3 regions of the Klebsiella sp. CSG-1 genome follow, and region 1 is predicted to be linked to each of the others. Evidence: predicted binding sites of a transcription regulator. Region 1 holds the regulator's gene; each other region holds the start of a gene.

Region 1 (7,341 bases):
TTTGAGACTAAAAAAGCCGCCGTAAATGGCAGCAAGAAGAAAGAGCAGAGGGATTTTCCAGTCTATTGTAGCGAGGATGCGCCATTAAGCCAGTGAAAAAATGGTAGGGCACGATGCGCGCTGGCAACCTGTTTTGCCAACTGGTATTGTTCCCGACAGGTATAACGGTAATGATACCGTCACGAAAGTCTACAGGAGTAAAGCATGTTTACAGGCATTGTGCAGGGGACCGCTAAAGTGGTGTCCATCGATGAAAAACCCAATTTTCGCACCCATGTGGTGGAGCTGCCTGAGCATATGCTTGCCGGCATCGAAACCGGGGCATCGGTGGCGCACAATGGTTGCTGCCTGACAGTCACCGAAATTGACGGCCCGCGCATCAGTTTTGACCTGATGAAAGAGACGCTGCGTATTACCAACCTTGGCGCTGTAGAGGTGGGGGATGTGTTGAACGTGGAACGAGCGGCAAAATTCAGCGATGAGATCGGCGGCCATCTGATGTCCGGCCACATTATGACCACGGCGGAAATCGTCAAGATCCTGACCTCGGAAAATAATCGCCAGATCTGGTTTAAGGTTCAGGACCCGACGCTGATGAAATATATCCTCTATAAAGGATTTATCGGCGTTGACGGCATCAGTCTGACGGTCGGTGAAGTGACCCCGACGCGTTTTTGCGTGCATTTGATCCCGGAAACGCTGCAGCGCACCACGCTTGGCATTAAAAAACTCGGCGATCGGGTGAATATCGAGATCGACCCGCAAACGCAGGCGGTAGTCGATACCGTGGAACGCGTGCTGGCAGCGAAAGAAGCGGCACAACAGCTGAGCGATGAATGATCGGCCGCTGCTGTTGGATGAAGAAGGAAAGAAAAGAATATCCCCCGTGTTAACGGGGGATATTTTTAGCGGGCCACGCGAAGGCCGTTTTCCACACCGCGAGAAAAGACCACCTGCCAGAGCTGAATATCGCGCGCGCGAAAAGCCCCCGCGCAGGCGTTCAGATAATAACTAAACATACGTTTAAAACGTTCCGAATAGTTATCGGCGATATCGGGCCAGCTGGCCAGGAAACGTTCGTACCAGGCCATCAGCGTCGTATCGTAATCGGCGCCGATATTGTGCCAGTCTTCCATCACGAAATGGGATTCGCTGGCTTGCGCGATATGACGAACCGAAGGCAGACAACCGTTGGGGAAAATATATTTATTGATCCACGGATCGACGCTGTGGTCCGTTTTTTTGGAGCCAATGGTGTGTAATAAAAAACGACCGTCAGGTTTTAAATTACGATCCACCACTTCAAAATAGGTGGCGTAATTTTTAGGTCCCACGTGTTCAAACATCCCGACGGAAACAATGCGATCAAACTGGTCATGCAGGTCACGGTAGTCCTGCAGCAAAATGGTAACGTCTAACCCTTCGCATCTCTGTTGGGCCATTTTTTGCTGCTCGGCGGAAATGGTCACGCCGACTACGCTAACGTGATAATTTTTGGCCATATAGTAAGCCAGACCACCCCAGCCGCAGCCAATATCCAGCACCCGCATCCCCGGTTCCAGCTGCAGTTTGCGGCAAATAAGATCTAATTTTGCCACCTGCGCCTCTTCCAGCGATTGCGCCTCTTTCCAGTACGCGCAGGAATATTGCATATAGGGGTCGAGCATCCGGCTGAAAAGATCGTTGCCCAGGTCGTAATGTTCTTTGCCGACAATCCAGGAGCGCTTTTTACTTTGTAGATTGAACAGGCGAGCGCCTGCGATGCGAAGCGTATCTTTCAGATGGTGAGGGAGCTGATTTTCCAGCCCGGCACGGAGTACTTTATGGAAGAATATATCCAGCCGTTCGCAATCCCACCAGCCGTCCATATAACTCTCACCTAACCCCAGCGACCCTTCCTGTAAAACACGTTTAAAGAAGAGCGGATTGTTAATCCGCAGATCGGAGGGTGCGGTGCCATTAACCTCAATGCCCGCGCGACCGAGCAATTCGGTTGCAATTCGGTACCAGTCGTCGTTTGGTACGCTTACTTCTTCTATACACGATGAACTCATAGCTTCTCCATCACGCCCAAGTGATCAGAACCTTAAAACAGCGTAGACGCTTTTTTGGCTTTGTGAGAAATCTCACGGAATATCCGTGAAGCTGCTATCCGACGTAGAACAGAGGAAGGGCGATAACCCTTGCCGAAAGGCCTTCCATGGTGAAACGGGATGCATCCTGCTCCCGTTAATCTTAAAAAATATTTTATTTATGTGAAGCCGGTTCAGTATAGGCCGCTGAAATCAGGCTTTCAATAAAAATATATTAGCAGGCTAATTACTGAGCCTTAACATCACTGAAACGCGTTTATGCATGAGACGATTCGGTAGTCAGGCAAACGCTGTGACGCTGCATAAAATAACCCAGCCCGGCCAGCACGATAGAGACCAGCATCACGCTGGTGGTAGTGAGCAGCGGCGTGGCAATCAGCGCGGAAACCAGCAGACTGGTCAGGAAGCACAGACCAAGCTGCAGCGTGTTCTGCAGCGCGGCGGCACGACCGGTCGCCTGCGGGAACGGCTTCAGCGCCTGGGCGACAACAATCGGGTAGATCCCGCCATTGACAATGGCCATCACGCAGAAGGGAATCATCACCGCAATAATTGAGACATCTTCAACCAGACCAACCATCCAGGTGGCAGCCACGCTGACGGCGAAAATCACCAGCAGCCAGGGCAGCAGCTGTTGGCCTTGCCATTTCTGCAGCGCCGCGCGGCATCCATAGCCACCGATTAAAAAGGCGATTGTCTGCGGAACATAGCTAAGACCGATAGCGGTCGGGCTGTAGCCCATCTCATGGAGAATAAACGGCGACCCGGTTAACCAGGCAAAAAAGCTGGCGGAGCAGGCGGCGTAAATCAGCACGTTGCCGCTGTATTCGCGCGAGCGCAGCAGCGTCAGAAAGGTCAGCTTCTCGCGGACGTCACCCTGCGGCCTGACGACCGGCTTCAGGCGCAGGGCGGGCACCATCAGCAGCAGGGCGATGGCAAAAAGGGTGGCAAAAATGGCCTGCCATTCCAGATGGGCAAGCAGCCAGCTGCCGAGCAACGGCGCCAGAGCCGGCGATAAACCCACCAGCGGCATAATGGTGGCGAAAATACGGTTAGTGCGCTGAGCTGGATAATAATCGGTGACCATCGCCTGCCAGGTCACCGCCGCCGCGCAGACGCCGATCGCCTGGATAAAGCGCAGCACCAGCATCAGAGTGGCGTCACGCACCCACAGCATTCCCAGACAGCTGATAGCGAAGATCGCCAGCCCGGTTAGCAGAATCGGTTTACGTCCGTAGCGGTCCGAGAGCGGGCCCCAGAACAGCTGCCCGATGGCGAAGCCGGCGAGGAACAGGCTCAGACTGGCGCTGACCGACGCTGCAGAAGTATTGAGATCTTGCTGGATGGCCGAAAAGGCCGGCAGATACATGTCGGTAGCGAGGAAACCCAGCACGCTGAGTCCCGCCAGCCACACTAAAAATCCTTTCCCGGGTTGTTGCATAACATTCTCTTATAGATGCAGGTATGATGCCGCAGAGTGTAGGGAGTGCATTCTGGCTTGTGAAACGCTAATATTTGCTACATGCGTTCAAAATTTTTGCAGGCAGAATATGTGGTCCGAATACTCACTCGAAGTTGTTGATGCTGTCGCCCGCAACGGCAGCTTTAGCGCCGCGGCGCAGGAGCTGCACCGCGTACCTTCGGCGGTCAGTTATACCGTACGTCAGCTGGAGGAGTGGCTGGCGGTACCGCTTTTTGAACGCCGCCATCGCGATGTCGAATTGACCACCGCCGGGCTCTGGTTTTTACAGGAAGGACGATCTGTTATCAAAAAAATGCAGATCACCCGCCAGCAGTGTCAGCAGATAGCCAACGGCTGGCGTGGTCAGCTGTCGATAGCCGTGGATGACATTGTTAAACCGGCCCGTATGCGCCAGATGATTGTTGATTTTTATCGTCACTTTCCCGATGTCGAGCTGATTGTTTTTCAGGAGGTTTTCAACGGTGTCTGGGACGCGCTGGCCGACGGACGCGTGGAACTGGCTATCGGGGCAACCCGTTCGATTCCGGTGGGGGGACGCTACGCCTTTCGCGATATGGGGATGTTGAGCTGGCATTGCGTGGTGGCGAGCCATCATCCTCTGGCGCAGATGAGCGGGCCGCTCAGCGATGATGTGTTGCGCAACTGGCCGTCGCTGGTCAGGGAGGACACCTCCCGCTCGCTACCAAAACGCACGACCTGGCTACTGGACAATCAGAAAAGGGTGGTGGTGCCGGACTGGGAATCCTCGGCCACCTGCCTCTCGGCGGGATTGTGCGTAGGGATGGTGCCGAGCCATTTTGCTCGCCCGTGGATTGACCGCGGTGAATGGACCGCGCTGGCGCTGGAAAACCCGTTCCCGGACGCCGCGTGCTGCCTGACCTGGCAGCAGAGCGACACGTCACCGGCGCTGTCGTGGCTACTGGATTATCTGGGGGACAGTGAAACGTTAAACCGGGAGTGGCTGCGGGCGCCGGAGTAACCGGCGCCGCACGGGCGATTAGCGACGGTAGTCGACGAACGGGCCGTCTACGACGGAGCGGCGCTCTACCAGCCGCGGGTGAACCTCGATCGACTGTGACTCTTCGCGCTTGTTGACGATACGATCCATCAGCATATTGAAGGCCGCTTCCCCCAGCGAATCTTTCGGCTGGTGGATGGTGGTCAGCGCCGGGCTGAAATAGCGGGCGTTACGCACGTTATCATACCCGATCAGCGAAATGTCCTGCGGCACGCGTAGCCCCATCTCATCCGCAGCGCAGATTGCGCCCATCGCCATGATGTCGCCGCCGCAGAAGACCGCCGTCGGGCGATGCTGCTGGCTGAGGATCTGCTGCATTGCGCGGTAGCCGGATTCAGGCTCGAAGTCTCCCTGCACAATCCAGCTTTCCGGAACGGCGATCTGCGCTTCTTCCATGGCTTTCATAAAGCCCGCCAGGCGCCCGGCGCCGGTGTTACGCTCCAGCGGACCCGGGATCACGCCGATTTCACGATGGCCGCGTTCCACCAGATAGCGACCGGCCATATAACCGCCCTCAAAGGCGTTATCGATGACCGAATCGGTAAAGTCGGCTTTGGATTCACCCCAGTCCATTACCACCATCGGAATATGGCGGTACTCTTCCAGCATGCTGAGCACCGATTCCGGATATTCAGAACACATAACCAGCAGGCCGTCGACGCGCTTTTGCGCCATCATCGACAGATAGGCCTGCTGCTTTTCGAGATCGTTCCACGCATTGCCCAGAATCAGGGTATAGCCTTTCTGGAAACAGCTCTTTTCTACGGCTTCAATAATCTCAGCGAAATAGGCCGCTTCGCTGCTGGTGGCCAGCAGGCCAATCGATTTGGTGTGATTAACCTTCAGGCTGCGAGCAACGGCACTGGGGGAATAGTGCAGCTCTTTGATCGCCGCCCACACGGCGTTGCGGGTTTCTTCCGCCACGAAACGGGTTTTGTTAATTACATGTGACACTGTTGTAGTGGAAACGTTTGCGCGCTTCGCTACATCTTTAATTGTTGCCATTACTTCTCACTCCAGACCTTGACCTGATCGTCTGATTATCGATACGTAAACGTTTGCCTATACACACCCTGAATACAATTTTCAACATTGCATCACGTCGGGAAAACGACACAGAACGACAGGAAGGGGTCAATGGCCGATACGCTTTCAAATTAGCGTGGGATTTTGTCCGATCTTGCGGCAAAGGGGAAGAGCAAAAATGTGCATCACCCTAAAACATGGAAGATTTTTGCGCTATATTGTGCAAAAATGAGCAAGCTCACTTTTCATGTGGGGATAACTGGGGGAAAAATTGATGGATACAGATTTAAAGTTTTCGCTGACGACAACGATTATTGTCCTGGGTCTGATCGTGGCCGCCGGCCTGACCGCGGTGCTGCACTGATTTATCCGGGGGAGAGGGCTCTTTCCCCCGATGTCCCGCCATTATTATCAATTTCGCAAAAATCTTTTGCCATTTCGTTTACTTTTGTTTTTTTGTGATTGATGTCATGCTTTTGACTTCTGATGAGATACCGTCGCCGATGACGGTCTGCTGGAGTCATTGAATGAAAATCAACTTTCCCTTGTTAGCGCTGGCGATAGGCGCGTTTGGTATTGGCACCACGGAGTTTTCCCCGATGGGGCTGCTGCCGGTGATTGCCAAAGGTGTCGACGTGTCAATTCCGGCGGCGGGAATGCTGATCAGCGCGTATGCGATCGGCGTGATGGTCGGTGCGCCGCTGATGACTTTGCTGCTCTCTCATCGCGCGCGCAGAAATGCGCTGATTTTTCTGATGGCTATCTTTACGCTGGGGAACATTCTCTCCTCAATGGCGCCGGATTACACCACGCTGCTGATTTCGCGCATTATCACCAGTCTTAACCACGGCGCTTTCTTTGGCCTCGGGTCGGTGGTGGCGGCGAGCGTGGTGCCGAAACACAAACAGGCCAGCGCGGTGGCGACCATGTTCATGGGCTTGACTATCGCTAATATTGGCGGCGTTCCGGCGGCGACATGGCTTGGCGAGACCATCGGCTGGCGGATGTCGTTCCTCGCGACGGCAGGTCTGGGGCTGGTGGCGATGGTCAGCCTGTGGTTTTCGTTGCCCAAAGGCAGCGCTGGCGAGCGTCCGAACGTAAAACAGGAGCTCTCGGTGCTGGTTCGTCCGCAGGTGCTCTCCGCATTGCTGACCACCGTGCTGGGGGCCGGCGCGATGTTTACCCTCTATACCTATATTTCACCGGTGCTGCACACCATTACGCACGCCTCACCGCTGTTCGTCACCGCCATGCTGGTGTTGATTGGCGTCGGCTTTTCACTGGGTAACTACCTCGGCGGTAAATTCGCCGACCGTTCCGTCTCCGGGACGCTGAAGGGTTTTCTGCTGCTGCTGATGGTTATCATGCTGGCGATTCCGCTGCTGGCGCAGACGCAGCTGGGAGCCGCAATCAGTATGGTGGTCTGGGGGGCGGCGACCTTCGCCGTGGTTCCACCGCTGCAAATGCGGGTGATGCGAGTGGCTCATGAAGCACCGGGTCTCTCTTCGTCGGTCAATATCGGAGCGTTTAACCTCGGCAATGCGCTGGGTGCGGCAGCCGGTGGCGCGGTGATTTCTGGCGGACTGGGCTATGCCTTTGTGCCGGTGATGGGAGCGATCATTGCCGGTGTGGCGCTGCTGCTGGTGCTGTTCGGCGGGCGTTCGCAGCCGGAAGAGGCGTTGGTCTGACAGTCGGTATATTCGCAGAAGGGTTGCCCCTTC
Region 2 (7,341 bases), on a different contig from region 1:
CCTGGCGCATTCGGCGCGTTTCTGTGGAAGTTATCCTGCAATTGTTAATCAATGGGTTAACAAAATCCGCCGGAAAAGCGGGGCAAATGTGTCACAACACGCGTTTATGGCGCGAAAACGCTCATTTTCTTGACGCAGCACACACATTTATATTTCGATATTTCTCGTTTTTGTTCGTTAACGATAAATTAACACTATGCCTACAAGGCAGCGTGGTCGTCTATGACCTTCATACATACAATAATCACCACTTCGCTTCAGGATTCGATATGAGCCAAACATCAACATTAAAAGGCCAGTGCATCGCAGAGTTCCTCGGTACCGGGTTGTTGATCTTTTTCGGCGTTGGGTGCGTCGCGGCGCTCAAAGTTGCGGGAGCCAGCTTCGGTCAGTGGGAAATCAGCATCATCTGGGGTCTGGGGGTGGCCATGGCTATCTACCTGACCGCGGGCGTATCCGGTGCGCACCTTAACCCGGCGGTCACTATCGCATTGTGGCTGTTTGCCTGCTTCGACGGGCGTAAAGTTGTTCCTTTTATCATTTCTCAATTCGCAGGCGCCTTTTGCGCCGCGGCGTTAGTTTACGGGCTTTACTACAATCTTTTCTTCGATTTCGAACACAGCCACAATATGGTGCGCGGTAGCGTCGAAAGTCTTGAGCTGGCCGGTATTTTCTCCACTTACCCGAACCCACACATCAATTTTGTGCAGGCTTTCGCGGTAGAAATGGTGATTACCGCTATCCTGATGGGCGTTATCCTGGCACTGACTGATGACGGCAATGGGATTCCGCGTGGTCCGCTGGCGCCGCTACTAATCGGCCTGTTGATTGCGGTTATCGGCGCATCCATGGGACCGCTGACCGGATTTGCCATGAACCCGGCCCGCGACCTCGGACCAAAAACGTTTGCCTGGCTTGCCGGCTGGGGCGACGTCGCCTTCACCGGCGGTAAAGATATTCCTTATTTCCTGGTGCCGCTGTGCGCACCGGTGGTGGGCGCCGCGCTGGGCGCGTTCAGCTATCGTAAGTTGATCGGCCGCCACCTGCCTTGCGACACCTGCGTCGAGGAAGAGAAAGAGAGCACCTCGACTACGCAACACAACGCTTCGCTGTAATCTGACTACGGGACTCATACTATGACCGACAAAAAATATATCGTTGCGCTCGACCAGGGCACCACCAGCTCCCGAGCCGTTGTGATGGATCACGATGCCAATATCGTCAGCGTTTCTCAGCGAGAATTTGAACAAATTTATCCGCATCCAGGCTGGGTTGAGCATGACCCGATGGAGATCTGGGCGTCGCAAAGCTCCACGCTGGTTGAAGTGCTGGCAAAAGCCGATATTAGCTCCGACGAGATCGCCGCAATCGGGATCACTAACCAACGTGAAACCGCCATTGTGTGGGAGCGCGAAACCGGTAAACCGATCTATAACGCTATCGTCTGGCAGTGCCGTCGTACCGCAGAGATCTGTGAACAGCTCAAACGTGACGGCATGGAAGAGTACATTCGCAAGGCCACCGGCCTGGTGGTTGACCCGTACTTCTCCGGCACCAAAGTAAAATGGATTCTCGATCACGTGGAAGGCGCCCGCGAGCGGGCAAAACGCGGCGAACTGCTGTTCGGAACCGTGGATACCTGGCTGGTGTGGAAAATGACCCAGGGCCGCGTCCACGTGACCGACTACACCAACGCCTCGCGTACCATGCTGTTCAACATCCACGAACTGGACTGGGATGACAAGATGCTGGAGGCGCTGGATATTCCGCGCGCCATGCTGCCGGAAGTGCGCAAGTCTTCCGAGGTATACGGTCAAACCAACATCGGTGGTAAAGGCGGCACGCGTATTCCTATCGCCGGTATCGCCGGTGACCAGCAGGCGGCGCTGTTCGGCCAGCTGTGCGTCAAAGAGGGGATGGCAAAAAACACCTACGGCACCGGCTGCTTTATGCTGATGAATACCGGGGAAAAAGCGGTAACCTCCACGCATGGCCTGCTGACCACGATCGGCTGCGGCCCACGCGGGGAAGTGAACTATGCGCTGGAAGGCGCAGTCTTCATGGCCGGCGCCTCCATTCAGTGGCTGCGCGATGAAATGAAGCTTATCAACGACGCCTTCGATTCCGAATATTTCGCCACTAAAGTGAAAGACACCAACGGCGTGTATGTGGTTCCGGCCTTTACCGGTCTCGGCGCGCCATACTGGGACCCGTATGCGCGCGGCGCCATCTTTGGCCTGACGCGCGGGGTGAACGCCAACCATATTATTCGCGCCACGCTGGAGTCTATCGCCTATCAGACACGCGATGTACTGGAAGCGATGCAGGCAGATTCAGGGATTCGTCTGCACGCCCTGCGCGTCGACGGCGGTGCCGTGGCCAACAACTTCCTGATGCAGTTCCAGTCCGATATTCTGGGTACCCGCGTAGAGCGCCCGGAAGTGCGTGAAGTGACGGCGCTGGGCGCCGCTTACCTCGCAGGTCTGGCCGTTGGCTTCTGGCAAAATCTGGATGAGCTGCAGGAGAAAGCGGTGATTGAGCGCGAGTTCCGCCCGGGTATCGAAACCACCGAGCGTAACTACCGCTACAACGGCTGGAAAAAAGCGGTGAAACGCGCGCTGGCGTGGGAAGAACACGAGTAACCGCGACCACAGGACTGTCCCGGTGACGCTACGCTTACCGTGCCTACAGAGTCAGGATTTTGTAGGCACGGTAAGGCGCAAGCCGCCACCGGGCCACTCATCAGCCAAATATCGGCAGCAGCAGATACAGCTTAATCACCAGCGCATTCACGATATCAATAAAGAACGCGCCGACCATCGGCACCACCAGGAACGCCATATGAGACGGGCCAAAGCGGTCGGTGATTGCCTGCATATTGGCAATCGCCGTCGGCGTCGCCCCGAGACCAAAACCACAGTGCCCGGCCGCCAGCACGGCGGCGTCATAGTTTTTCCCCATCATGCGATAGGTCACGAAGACGGCATACAGCGCCATCGCCACCGTCTGGACCGCGAGGATCGCCAGCATCGGCAGCGCCAGCGAAGCCAGTTCCCACAGCTTCAGGCTCATCAGGGCCATGGCAAGGAACAGCGACAGACTAACGTTGCCCAGCACCGATACCGCACGCTCAAACACGCGATAGAAACCTAACAGCGACAGACCGTTGCTGAGGATCACCCCGATAAACAGTACGCAGACAAAAGTGGGCAGTTCAAAGACGGTGCCGGTCAGCAGTTGCGCAACCACCCTCCCTACCGTCAGGCAGATGGCAATTAAGGCGATGCTCTCAATCAGCACCAGCGAGGTGATCATGCGGCCCATATCCGGTTTTTCGAAGGCGGTAGGCGCCAGCTGATCATCCGGCGTTCCGTCAGGTGAAGAAGAGTGTTTAACCAGATAGCGCGCCACCGGGCCGCCAATCAAACCACCCAGCACCAGACCAAAGGTGGCGCACGCCATTGCGACTTCGGTCGCGTTGGCAAAGCCGTAGCGTTCAACAAACAGCTTACTCCACGCCGCGCCGGTGCCATGGCCGCCAGACAGGGTAATTGAGCCTGCCAGCAGACCCATCAGCGGGTCCAGCCCTAACAGCTTCGCCATCCCGATGCCGAGGGCGTTTTGCAGCAGCAACAGTCCCACCACCACAATCAGGAAGGTGCCCACCACTTTGCCGCCGGCCCGCAGGCTGGAGAGGTTAGCGTTCAGACCGATAGTCGCAAAGAACGCCATCATCAGCGGGTCTTTCAGGCTCATATCAAAGTCAATTTCCCAACCCATGCTCTTTTTCAGCACCAGCAGCGCCAGCGCCACCAGCAGGCCGCCCGCGACGGGTTCAGGGATTGTGTATTTTTTCAGGAAGGGGACATTCTGCACGAGTTGTCTGCCCAACAGCAGCACCAATGTTGCGGCAACGAGCGTCGATAAGGTATCGAGATGAAACATAAAAAGAGCTCCTTAAAGGCGCATGATCCATTCACACGCGTCGGTATTCCCGGTGTCGATTACTTCTCATCTTGAGGAATCGGAGGGGGATTTTAAGCAGAACCGCGCAAAAAATGACAGGAAAAGATATTTTGTTTTGATATTGATGCGATCAAGCATACAAAATGTTAATTAATAACCGACCCCGCTGAGTTGTATAAATATTTCTCAGCAAACGCTGGCAAACGTTTGCTTTTGTACTACAGTCCGATAAAATTCCCGCTTTGCCACCTTGGGATTGTTTGTGATGTCCGTTAACACCGCCGAGTCAGAAGCTGCGCAACCGGTTGCGCATAAAACAACCAGCGAATTAATCTACCGCCTCGAAGACCGCCCGCCGCTGCCGCAAACCCTGTTCGCCGCCTTTCAGCATCTGCTGGCGATGTTTGTCGCGGTCATCACGCCGGCGTTGTTAATCTGTCAGGCGCTGGGCCTCCCGGCTCAGGACACGCAGCACATCATCAGCATGTCGCTGTTCGCTTCCGGCGTGGCATCCATTATTCAGATTAAAGCCTGGGGACCCGTCGGTTCCGGCCTGCTCTCTATTCAGGGCACCAGCTTTAACTTCGTCGCCCCGCTGATTATGGGCGGCACCGCGCTGAAAACCGGCGGCGCCGACGTGCCGACGATGATGGCCGCGCTGTTCGGCACCCTGATGCTGGCCAGCTGCACGGAAATGGTCATCTCGCGCGTTCTGCACCTGGCGCGGCGGGTGATTACCCCGCTGGTCTCCGGGGTGGTGGTGATGATTATCGGCCTGTCGCTGATTCAGGTCGGGCTGACCTCCATCGGCGGCGGCTATGCGGCGATGGCCGACCATACCTTCGGCGCGCCGAAAAACCTGCTGCTGGCAGGCATCGTCCTGGCGCTGATCATTATTCTTAACCGCCAGCGCAACCCGTATCTGCGCATCGCGTCGCTGGTTATCGCCATGGCGGCGGGTTACCTGGCGGCCTGGCTGCTGGATATGCTGCCGGCAAATACCGCGCCTGCCAACGATAGCCTGATTACGGTTCCGACCCCGCTCTACTACGGCCTGGGCATCGACTGGAGCCTGCTGCTGCCGCTGATGCTGGTGTTTATGATCACCTCGCTGGAAACCATCGGCGATATCACCGCCACCTCTGACGTGTCGGAGCAGCCGGTCTCCGGTCCGCTGTATATGAAGCGCCTGAAAGGCGGCGTGCTGGCTAACGGCCTGAACTCCTTTGTCTCCGCCGTCTTTAATACCTTCCCGAACTCCTGCTTCGGCCAGAATAACGGCGTAATTCAGTTGACCGGCGTCGCCAGCCGCTATGTCGGCTTCGTGGTGGCGCTGATGCTGATCGTACTGGGCCTGTTCCCGGCAGTCAGCGGCTTTGTCCAGCATATTCCGGAGCCGGTACTCGGCGGCGCAACGCTGGTGATGTTCGGTACTATCGCCGCTTCCGGGGTGCGCATCGTCTCCCGCGAACCGCTCAACCGCCGCGCGATTCTGATTATCGCCCTGTCGCTGGCAGTGGGCCTCGGCGTTTCCCAGCAGCCGCTGATTCTGCAGTTCGCCCCTGACTGGCTGAAGAACCTGCTCTCCTCTGGCATCGCTGCCGGGGGTATCACCGCCATTGTGCTGAATTTAGTGTTCCCGCCAGAGAAGAATTAAACCCGTATCCCCGATGGCGCATTGCCTGACGGGGATAACGGCGGAATATCCCGGATGAGGCCTTCACACCGCCCTCCGGGTATGCCTGAATAAAACGTATCTCCCATCACTCTGTCATTCAAATAAACAACTCCTGTCTTGAGGATTGCGCATAAATCGTGCATAACAGCCCTATGTGCACTTCTCAGGATGGAAGATCATGAAATTTATTGGAAAGCTGATTTTGTGGCTCGCGATCGCCCTACTGGTGGTGGCGATTGCCCTCTATTTCCTGCTCCAGACCCACTGGGGTTCACGTCAGGCCAGCGCCTGGCTGAGCGATGGCACCGGCTGGCAGGTTTCCTTCGATGAGATGGAGCACAGCTTCTCTTCCCCTCTTCACCTGCAGCTGCAAAATGTCACTTTCGGACGCGACGGCAAACCGCCGACGCTGGTCGCTAAAGCGGTGGATATTGGCTTCAGCACCCGCCAGTTCAGCGATCCGCTGCACGCCGACGAGATTGTGCTTAGCGACGGGACGTTAAATCTCTCGCCCTCCTCCGCTTCTTTACCCTTTGCCGCCGACCGTCTGCAGTTGCGCAATATGGCGTTTAACAGCCCGGAAACCGGCTGGGCGCTGAGCGCACAGCGCGTTGACGGCGGCGTCAGCCCCTGGGCGCCGGAAGCGGGCAATGTGCTGGGTAAAAAGGCACAGATTCAGATGAGCGCAGGCTCGCTGACCCTCAACGGCGTGGATGCCAGTAACGTGCTGATCCAGGGAAGCCTTGATAATGGCGAAGTAACGTTATCCACGCTGGGCGCCGATATTGCGCGCGGGACGCTGACCGGCAACGCCAAACGCAACGCCGACGGCAGCTGGCTGGTAGATAATCTGCAGCTCAACGAAATTCGCCTGCAGAGCGATAAATCGCTGGCAGAATTCTTCACCCCGCTGACCAGCGTCCCTTCACTGCACATTGGCCGTCTCGACATGACCGACGCCCGTTTGCAGGGGCCAGACTGGGCGGTGACCGATCTCGACCTCAATCTACGCAACCTGACCCTGAGCCAGGGCGGGTGGCAAAGCGATGACGGCACCCTGTCGATGAACGCCAGCGAATTTATTAACGGATCGCTGCATCTGCTTGATCCCATCGCCAATGCCGAATTTTCACCACAGGGTATCGCGCTGCGCCAGTTCACCTCACGCTGGGAAGGCGGGATGGTACGGACTTCTGGCAACTGGCTGCGCGCGGGTAACGCGCTGGTGCTGGACGACACCGCCTTTGCCGGGCTGGAATATACCCTCCCCGCTAACTGGAAACAGCTGTGGATGGAGTCGCTGCCCACGTGGCTGGAAAACCTGACGCTGAAGAAATTCAGCGCCAGCCGCAATCTGGTTATCGATATCGATCCCGCATTCCCATGGCAGATCACCGCCCTTGACGGCTACGGCGGCGAACTGCAGCTGGTGAAAGACCATCGCTGAGGCGTGTGGAGCGGCAGCGCAACGCTGAACGCCGCCGCCGCAACCTTTAATCGCATCGACGTTCGCCGGCCATCGCTGAAGCTTAACGCCAATGCCTCAACGCTCAACATCACCGAGCTAAGCGCCTTTACCGAGCGCGGTATCCTGCAGGCCACGGCGGCCGTCTCGCAGCTTCCCCAGCGCCAGGTCACGCTCAGTCTGAACGGTCGCGGCGTACCGCTGAATATTCTGCAGGCCTGGGGCTGGCCCG
Region 3 (7,341 bases), on a different contig from region 1:
ACTGAGGATCGGGCGCGCTGGCCAGCGCTTCACTTAATGCCAGCTTCAGCGCCGGGAAACCCTTAAACCCCATCTTCTGCGCGAATTTCACAACGCTGGACTGGCTGACGCCTGCCTCGCCTGCCAGCTGTTGCGAACTGAGGTGGCGGGTCTGGTCCGGCTGAGCCAGAATAAAGTCTGCCAGCTTCTTATCGCTTGCTGCCAGCGACGGGTAGCGCTGGCGGATGCGGATTAAACAGTTCATCGGTTTTCCTCAGGACAACCTTCGCCCTCTGCTGAAAGAATTTTGTATTCGATTATAAGAGGATTGCGGCGAATTAAAAATTCTACCGCTGAGATTTATTCACGGCAGAGGAACTGCCTCAACCCAGGCTTAACGTCGGCGGATGTTTTCTCTGTTCATGGCACAAGACTGTTAAGCTAGCGGTATCAGAGACAAAATTCGATAAAAAGAGGTCCGGTTTGAAGAGCAGCACGCAGCGAGTGGTTTTTTTTGATCTCGATGGAACCTTGCATCAACAGGATATGTTCGGCAGCTTCTTACGCTACGTCTTGCGTCACCAGCCCCTGAATCTGCTGCTGGTTGTACCGCTGTTGCCGGTTATCCTGGCAGGACTGGCGGTAAACGGCCGGGCGGCGCGCTGGCCAATGAGCCTGCTGCTGTGGGCATCGACCTTCGGGCGCAGTGAGCGCCGGTTAAAACGCCTTGAGGCCGATTTTGTCCGCTGGTTTCGCCAGCGCGTGACGGCCTTTCCGGTGGTGCAGGCCCGGTTGTCGGACTACCTTACCCGGCGCGATGCTGAGGTCTGGCTGATTACCGGATCGCCGCAATCGCTGGTGGAACAGGTCTACGGGGATACCGCCTGGTTGCCCAGGGTGAACATCATCGCCAGTCGGATGGAACGTCGCTGCGGAGGCTGGGGGCTGTCGCTACGCTGTCTGGGTCATGAAAAGGTGGTGCAACTGGAGCAGAAGATCGGTGCGCCGCTGCAGCTGTACAGCGGCTATAGCGATAGCGAGCAGGATAATCCGCTGCTTCATTTTTGCCAGCACCGCTGGCGGGTCACCCCGCAGGGCGATCTCCACCAGTTAGAATAGTGTGCAATGTCTGTCGGCCATGTATAATGCGGCCCGCTTTTTCCGCAGGAGTGCCCGTTTTGTCTGACCATGAACTGAACGATGAATACTGGATGCGTCACGCCCTGACGCTGGCTAAACGCGCCTGGGAAGAGGGCGAAGTGCCGGTTGGCGCCGTGCTGGTGCACAACAATCAGGTTATCGGCGAGGGGTGGAACCGACCTATCGGGCGTCACGATCCTACGGCGCATGCCGAAATTATGGCCCTGCGTCAGGGGGGACTGGTACTGCAAAACTATCGCCTGATTGACGCGACGCTGTATGTCACGCTCGAACCCTGTGTGATGTGCGCGGGGGCAATGGTGCATAGCCGGATTTCGCGGCTGGTATTTGGTGCCCGGGATGCAAAAACCGGCGCGGCCGGCTCGCTAATGGATGTCCTGCACCATCCGGGGATGAATCATCGGGTGGAGATCAGTGAGGGGATTCTGGCGGAGTCGTGCTCAGGCATGCTCAGCGAATTTTTCCGCTGGCGGCGGGAAGAGAAAAAAGCCTTAAAAAAGGCGCGTCGGGTCGAAGGCGCTTAGTGCCCCAATCCGGGAATCTTCAGTCTGGTGTTGTCGACTAACGATTCCGCGCGAAACTGGAAAAAGGGGAGCGCCCGCTGTTCTTTATCCAGTTCATCCGGCATCACCGCCGGATAGTCCCCGGCAAGCGCCAGCCGCTGTTCATCCTTCCTCTCTTTCTCCGACAGGTAGCCCACCAGGCTGATGTGGTATTTGCGGATGTTCTCGACGTAGGCGTATGCCTCATGACCGCGGGCGTAGCCATATTTCAGCCGGCTGTAATACGGTTTCTGACTGAGCAGCGGCAGGCGCTGCTTCACGTCCGCCCAGCTGTCGGGATTGCCCTTCTGTTTTTTGGTCAGCGAGATGGCGTCCAGAATATGGGCGTACCCCATATTGTAAGCCGCCAGCGCAAACCAGATGCGTTCATCTTTGGGGACCGAGTCCGGGATTTTATTCATCATATCCTGCAAGTAGCGCATACCGCCGCTAAGGCTCTGCTCCGCATCGGTACGATCGGTTAATCCCAGGCTCTGCGCGGTATTGCGGGTCAGCATCATCATGCCGCGTACCCCGGTGGGCGAAGTGGCCTGCGGATCCCAGTGTGACTCCTGCCAGGAAATGGCCGCCAGCAGGCGCCAGTCGATCTGGCGCGCATATTTTTCAAACATCGGCTGGAGGTCCGGCAGAATATTATCGACGGCGCGCAGGAACGTCCGGGTGTCGACATAATCGAAATCGTTGCCGTGTCCGAGGTATTTTTCTTCCAGTCGCGCCAGGGTGCCGTCTTCATTCATGTTGTTGAAGAAATCCAGCATCGCCGCGGAGAGCGAGTTGTCCTCGCTCCTGGCGCTAAACCAGGTCACCGGCTGTTCATCGCTGATATCCAGAGCAACCGCCAGTTCCGGATGCACGCGCTGGAACAGGCTAATCGCCACCGAATCTGCGATGGTGTAATCCACTTCGCCATCGATAACCGCCTGCATCAGCGCTGTCGTCCCGCGTTTTTCATCCACGCGCCAGCCGAGATCCGGGTATTTATTTCCTTTCAGCGTCTGCAGGTCGTTAATGGCGACATGGCCCGGGGCAATCACCAGCTGTTCTGCCGTGAGGTTAGCGAGGCTGCGTGGGCGCGTGTTGCCCACCCGGTAGACCAGCTGCTGCGACACCGAATAGTAGCCCGGTCCGGCCTGATAGTTTTTGACCCGTTCTGAGTTGTAGACCAGCCCGGCCGCTAACATATCGGCATGACCGTTATCCAGGTCATCAAACAGCTGACTGATATTCTGGCGGACGGTCACCTTCAGCCTGACGCCGAGGTAATCGGCAAACTGTTCCGCCAGCTCGTAATCCAGCCCGTAGGTCTTGTTATTGATGGTCGCGAAGGTGAGCGGCGAATTGATGGTGCTAACGCGCAGCTCACCGCGCGCCATAATTGCGGCGACACGGTTCTCCGGCTTTCCTGACCATGGGATCGACGGCCACAGGGCGGCCGCCAGCAATAAGGTCACAATGCCGATGAGCAGATAATTAATCTTTAATTTTTTCAGAGAGTTAATCTTCTGCAGCTCTGTGTTCCTCAGCAGGCTATTAGCGGAAAAGTTAAAAGAGAGTCCTCGAATGAGCGGCATTTTGCTTAAGAATGCGTCAGTTGGCAACTTATTCGCGAGGAAGGTCACATTAATTGATAAACCAGGGGAATGATTTTATTTCCACGCAAACGGTTTCGTCGAGGCTCAGGATTCACTATAATGGCGCCCGTTTCCCCCCTGGCTCATATTGAAAGCTGCGAAGACGAGAGACTTATGATGGAAATTTTGCGTGGTTCACCTGCACTGTCGGCATTTCGTGTTAATAAACTGCTGGCACGTTTCCAGGCGGCCAACCTGCCGGTTAGCACAATATATGCAGAGTATGTTCATTTTGCCGAACTGAACGCGCCGTTAAGCGGTGATGAACGTGAGAGGCTGGTACGACTGCTCAAGTATGGCCCAAACTTAAACAGCCATACCCCAACCGGTAAATTACTGCTCGTCACCCCCCGCCCTGGCACCATCTCCCCCTGGTCTTCTAAAGCTACCGATATTGCCCATAACTGCGGCCTGTCGCAGGTAGTGCGTCTTGAACGCGGCGTGGCGTACTATGTGGAAGCCAGTACGCTGAGCGAAGAACAATGGGCGGCTGTCGCGAGTGAACTCCATGACCGGATGATGGAAAGCGTCTTTGACGCGCTGGAAGAGGGCGAAAAGCTGTTTGCTCAGCATCAACCGACGCCGGTGACCAGCGTCGATCTGTTGGGGCAGGGACGTCAGGCGCTGATTGACGCCAACCTCCGTCTGGGGCTGGCGCTGGCGGAAGACGAAATCGACTATCTGCAGGATGCGTTTAACAAGCTTGGTCGTAACCCGAACGACATCGAACTGTATATGTTCGCCCAGGCGAACTCCGAGCACTGCCGCCACAAGATTTTTAACGCCGACTGGGTCATCGATGGCGAACAGCAGCCGAAGTCGCTGTTTAAGATGATCAAAAACACCTTTGAGAAGACCCCGGACTACGTCCTGTCCGCCTATAAAGACAACGCCGCGGTCATGGAAGGTTCTCAGGTAGGGCGCTTCTTCGCCGATCGCGAAAAAGGCCGCTATGACTACCATCAGGAAGACGCCCATATCCTGATGAAAGTGGAAACGCACAACCACCCGACGGCCATCTCTCCCTGGCCGGGTGCGGCGACCGGCTCCGGCGGTGAAATCCGCGATGAAGGGGCAACCGGTCGCGGCGCGAAACCGAAAGCCGGTCTGGTCGGTTTCTCGGTCTCTAACCTGCGGATTCCCGGCTTTGAACAGCCGTGGGAAGAAGATTTCGGTAAGCCGGAGCGCATTGTGACCGCGCTGGATATCATGACCGACGGCCCGCTGGGCGGCGCCGCGTTTAACAACGAATTCGGTCGTCCGGCGCTGAATGGCTATTTCCGTACCTATGAAGAAAAAGTGACCAGCCACAATGGCGAAGAGCTGCGCGGGTACCACAAGCCGATCATGCTGGCGGGCGGTATTGGTAACATCCGCGGCGAGCACGTGCAGAAAGGCGAAATTACCGTTGGGGCGAAACTGATTGTCCTCGGCGGCCCGGCGATGAATATCGGCCTGGGCGGCGGGGCAGCCTCTTCGATGGCATCCGGCCAGTCCGACGCGGATCTCGATTTTGCCTCTGTACAGCGCGATAACCCGGAAATGGAACGCCGCTGCCAGGAAGTGATCGACCGCTGCTGGCAGCTGGGCGAGGCGAACCCGATTTTGTTTATCCACGACGTCGGCGCCGGCGGCCTGTCTAATGCCATGCCGGAACTGGTCAGCGACGGCGGTCGCGGCGGTAAATTCCAGCTGCGCGATATTCTGAGCGATGAGCCGGGAATGAGCCCGCTGGAAATCTGGTGTAACGAATCCCAGGAACGCTATGTGCTGGCGGTCGCGCCGGAACAGCTGCCGCTGTTTGACGAGCTGTGCCGCCGCGAGCGCGCACCGTACGCGGTGATCGGCGAAGCCACCGAAGAACTGCATCTGAACATGAGCGATGCTCACTTCAACGACCAGCCGATCGACCTGCCGCTGGATGTACTGCTGGGTAAAACGCCGAAAATGACCCGCGATGTGCAGACCCTGAAAGTGAAAGGTGATGCGCTGGATCGCCAGGATATCACTCTCGCCGACGCGGTGAATCGCGTGCTGCATTTGCCGGCGGTTGCGGAGAAAACCTTCCTCGTCACCATCGGCGACCGTACCGTGACCGGGATGGTAGCGCGCGATCAGATGGTCGGCCCCTGGCAGATCCCGGTAGCGAACTGCGCGGTAACCACCGCCAGCCTCGATAGCTACTACGGCGAAGCGATGGCTATTGGCGAACGTGCGCCGGTTGCGCTGCTGGACTTTGCCGCCTCCGCTCGCCTGGCCGTCGGTGAAGCGCTGACCAACGTCGCGGCAACGCAAATTGGCGCGTTGAATCGCGTGAAACTTTCCGCAAACTGGATGGCCGCGGCCGGTCACCCGGGTGAAGATGCCGGTCTGTATGAAGCGGTAAAAGCGGTTGGCGAAGAGCTGTGTCCGGCTCTGGGACTGACCATTCCGGTGGGTAAAGACTCGATGTCGATGAAAACCCGCTGGCAGGAAGGCAGCGAGCAGCGCGAGATGACTTCGCCGCTGTCGCTGGTGATTTCCGCCTTTGCTCGCGTGGAAGATGTGCGCCATACCGTGACGCCACAGCTCTCCACGGAAGATAACGCCCTGCTGCTGATTGATTTAGGTAAAGGCCGTAACGCGCTCGGTGCCACCGCGCTGGCGCAGGTTTACCGTCAACTGGGCGATGTTCCGGCCGACGTGCGCGATGTCGCACAGCTGAAAGGCTTCTGGGATGCGATGCAGGCGCTGGTGGCCGATCGTAAGCTGCTGGCTTACCACGATCGCTCTGACGGCGGCCTGCTGGTCACCCTGGCTGAGATGGCCTTTACCGGCCACTGCGGCCTGACGGCAGATATCGCCGCGTTGGGCGACGATCGTCTGGCGGCGCTGTTTAACGAAGAGCTGGGGGCGGTTATCCAGGTGCGTGCCGCGGATCGCGAAGCGGTTGAAGCGCTGCTGGCTTCTCACGGCCTGGCGGACTGTGTCCACTATCTGGGCCAGGCGACGGAAGGTGACCGCTTTGTCATCACCGCCGAAGGGCATCCGGTGTTCAGCGAAAGCCGCACCACGCTGCGTATCTGGTGGGCAGAAACCACCTGGCAGATGCAGCGCCTGCGCGACAATCCGGAGTGCGCCGATAGCGAGCACGAAGCGAAACGTCGTGAGGACGATCCGGGCCTTAACGTGAAGCTCTCCTTCGATATCAACGAAGACATTGCCGCACCGTACATCGCCACCGGCGCGCGTCCGAAGGTGGCGGTACTGCGTGAGCAAGGCGTTAACTCCCACGTTGAGATGGCGGCAGCGTTCCACCGCGCGGGCTTTGATGCGATTGACGTGCATATGAGCGACCTGCTGGCGGGACGTACCGGGCTGGCTGATTTCCAGGCGCTGGTTGCCTGCGGCGGCTTCTCCTATGGCGACGTGTTAGGCGCCGGCGAAGGCTGGGCGAAATCCATTCTGTTCAACGAGCGGGTGCGCGATGAGTTTGCCACCTTCTTCCACCGTCCGCAGACGCTGGCGCTGGGCGTGTGTAATGGTTGTCAGATGATGTCCAACCTGCGTGAGCTGATCCCGGGAAGCGACCTGTGGCCGCGCTTTGTGCGTAACTATTCCGACCGTTTTGAAGCGCGCTTCAGCCTGGTTGAAGTCACGCAAAGCCCGTCTCTGCTGCTGCAGGGCATGGCCGGTTCGATGATGCCGATTGCCGTTTCTCACGGTGAAGGGCAGGTGGAAGTGCGTGACAGCGCGCATCTGGCCCAGCTGGAGAGCAAAGGTCTGGTGGCGCTGCGCTTTGTCGATAACTTCGGTAAGGTGACGGAGAGCTATCCGGCTAACCCGAACGGTTCACCGAACGGGATCACCGCCGTGACCAGCGAAAGCGGTCGTGCGACGATCATGATGCCGCATCCTGAACGCGTATTCCGCACGGTGGCTAACTCCTGGCACCCGGAAAACTGGGGCGAGGATAGCCCGTGGATGCGTATCTTCCGCAACGCACGTAAACAGCTGGGTTAATATCC

Evidence for each region. Region 1 encodes PurR, which represses purine synthesis genes. Its sites were predicted from a motif close to CANGCAAACGTTTGCNTG; they were not measured.
Region 2: a site for PurR is predicted at 4,163-4,180, ahead of AC007G_RS13995 (nucleobase:cation symporter-2 family protein). Genes of this name have one in related genera too.
Region 3: a site for PurR is predicted at 3,357-3,374, ahead of purL (phosphoribosylformylglycinamidine synthase). Genes of this name have one in related genera too.

What each region holds. Positions count from the first base shown of each region.
Region 1 is NZ_JBWNLD010000009.1:23,987-31,327, reverse strand. Features, by position in the region: gene AC007G_RS20320 (riboflavin synthase subunit alpha) at 205-840, shown strand; gene cfa (cyclopropane fatty acyl phospholipid synthase) at 906-2,054, opposite strand; gene punC (purine nucleoside transporter PunC) at 2,350-3,534, opposite strand; gene punR (DNA-binding transcriptional activator PunR) at 3,644-4,555, shown strand; gene purR (HTH-type transcriptional repressor PurR) at 4,574-5,599, opposite strand; gene cydH (cytochrome bd-I oxidase subunit CydH) at 5,895-5,984, shown strand; gene AC007G_RS20290 (MFS transporter) at 6,148-7,308, shown strand.
Region 2 is NZ_JBWNLD010000005.1:145,258-152,598, reverse strand. Features, by position in the region: gene AC007G_RS14010 (MIP/aquaporin family protein) at 270-1,115, shown strand; gene glpK (glycerol kinase GlpK) at 1,137-2,642, shown strand; gene gltS (sodium/glutamate symporter) at 2,743-3,945, opposite strand; gene AC007G_RS13995 (nucleobase:cation symporter-2 family protein) at 4,232-5,623, shown strand; partial or broken gene AC007G_RS13990 (AsmA family protein) at 5,823-7,341, shown strand, end outside.
Region 3 is NZ_JBWNLD010000013.1:24,772-32,112, forward strand. Features, by position in the region: gene AC007G_RS24000 (MurR/RpiR family transcriptional regulator) at 1-244, opposite strand, end outside; gene yfhb (phosphatidylglycerophosphatase C) at 463-1,098, shown strand; gene tadA (tRNA adenosine(34) deaminase TadA) at 1,158-1,664, shown strand; gene mltF (membrane-bound lytic murein transglycosylase MltF) at 1,661-3,274, opposite strand; gene purL (phosphoribosylformylglycinamidine synthase) at 3,449-7,336, shown strand.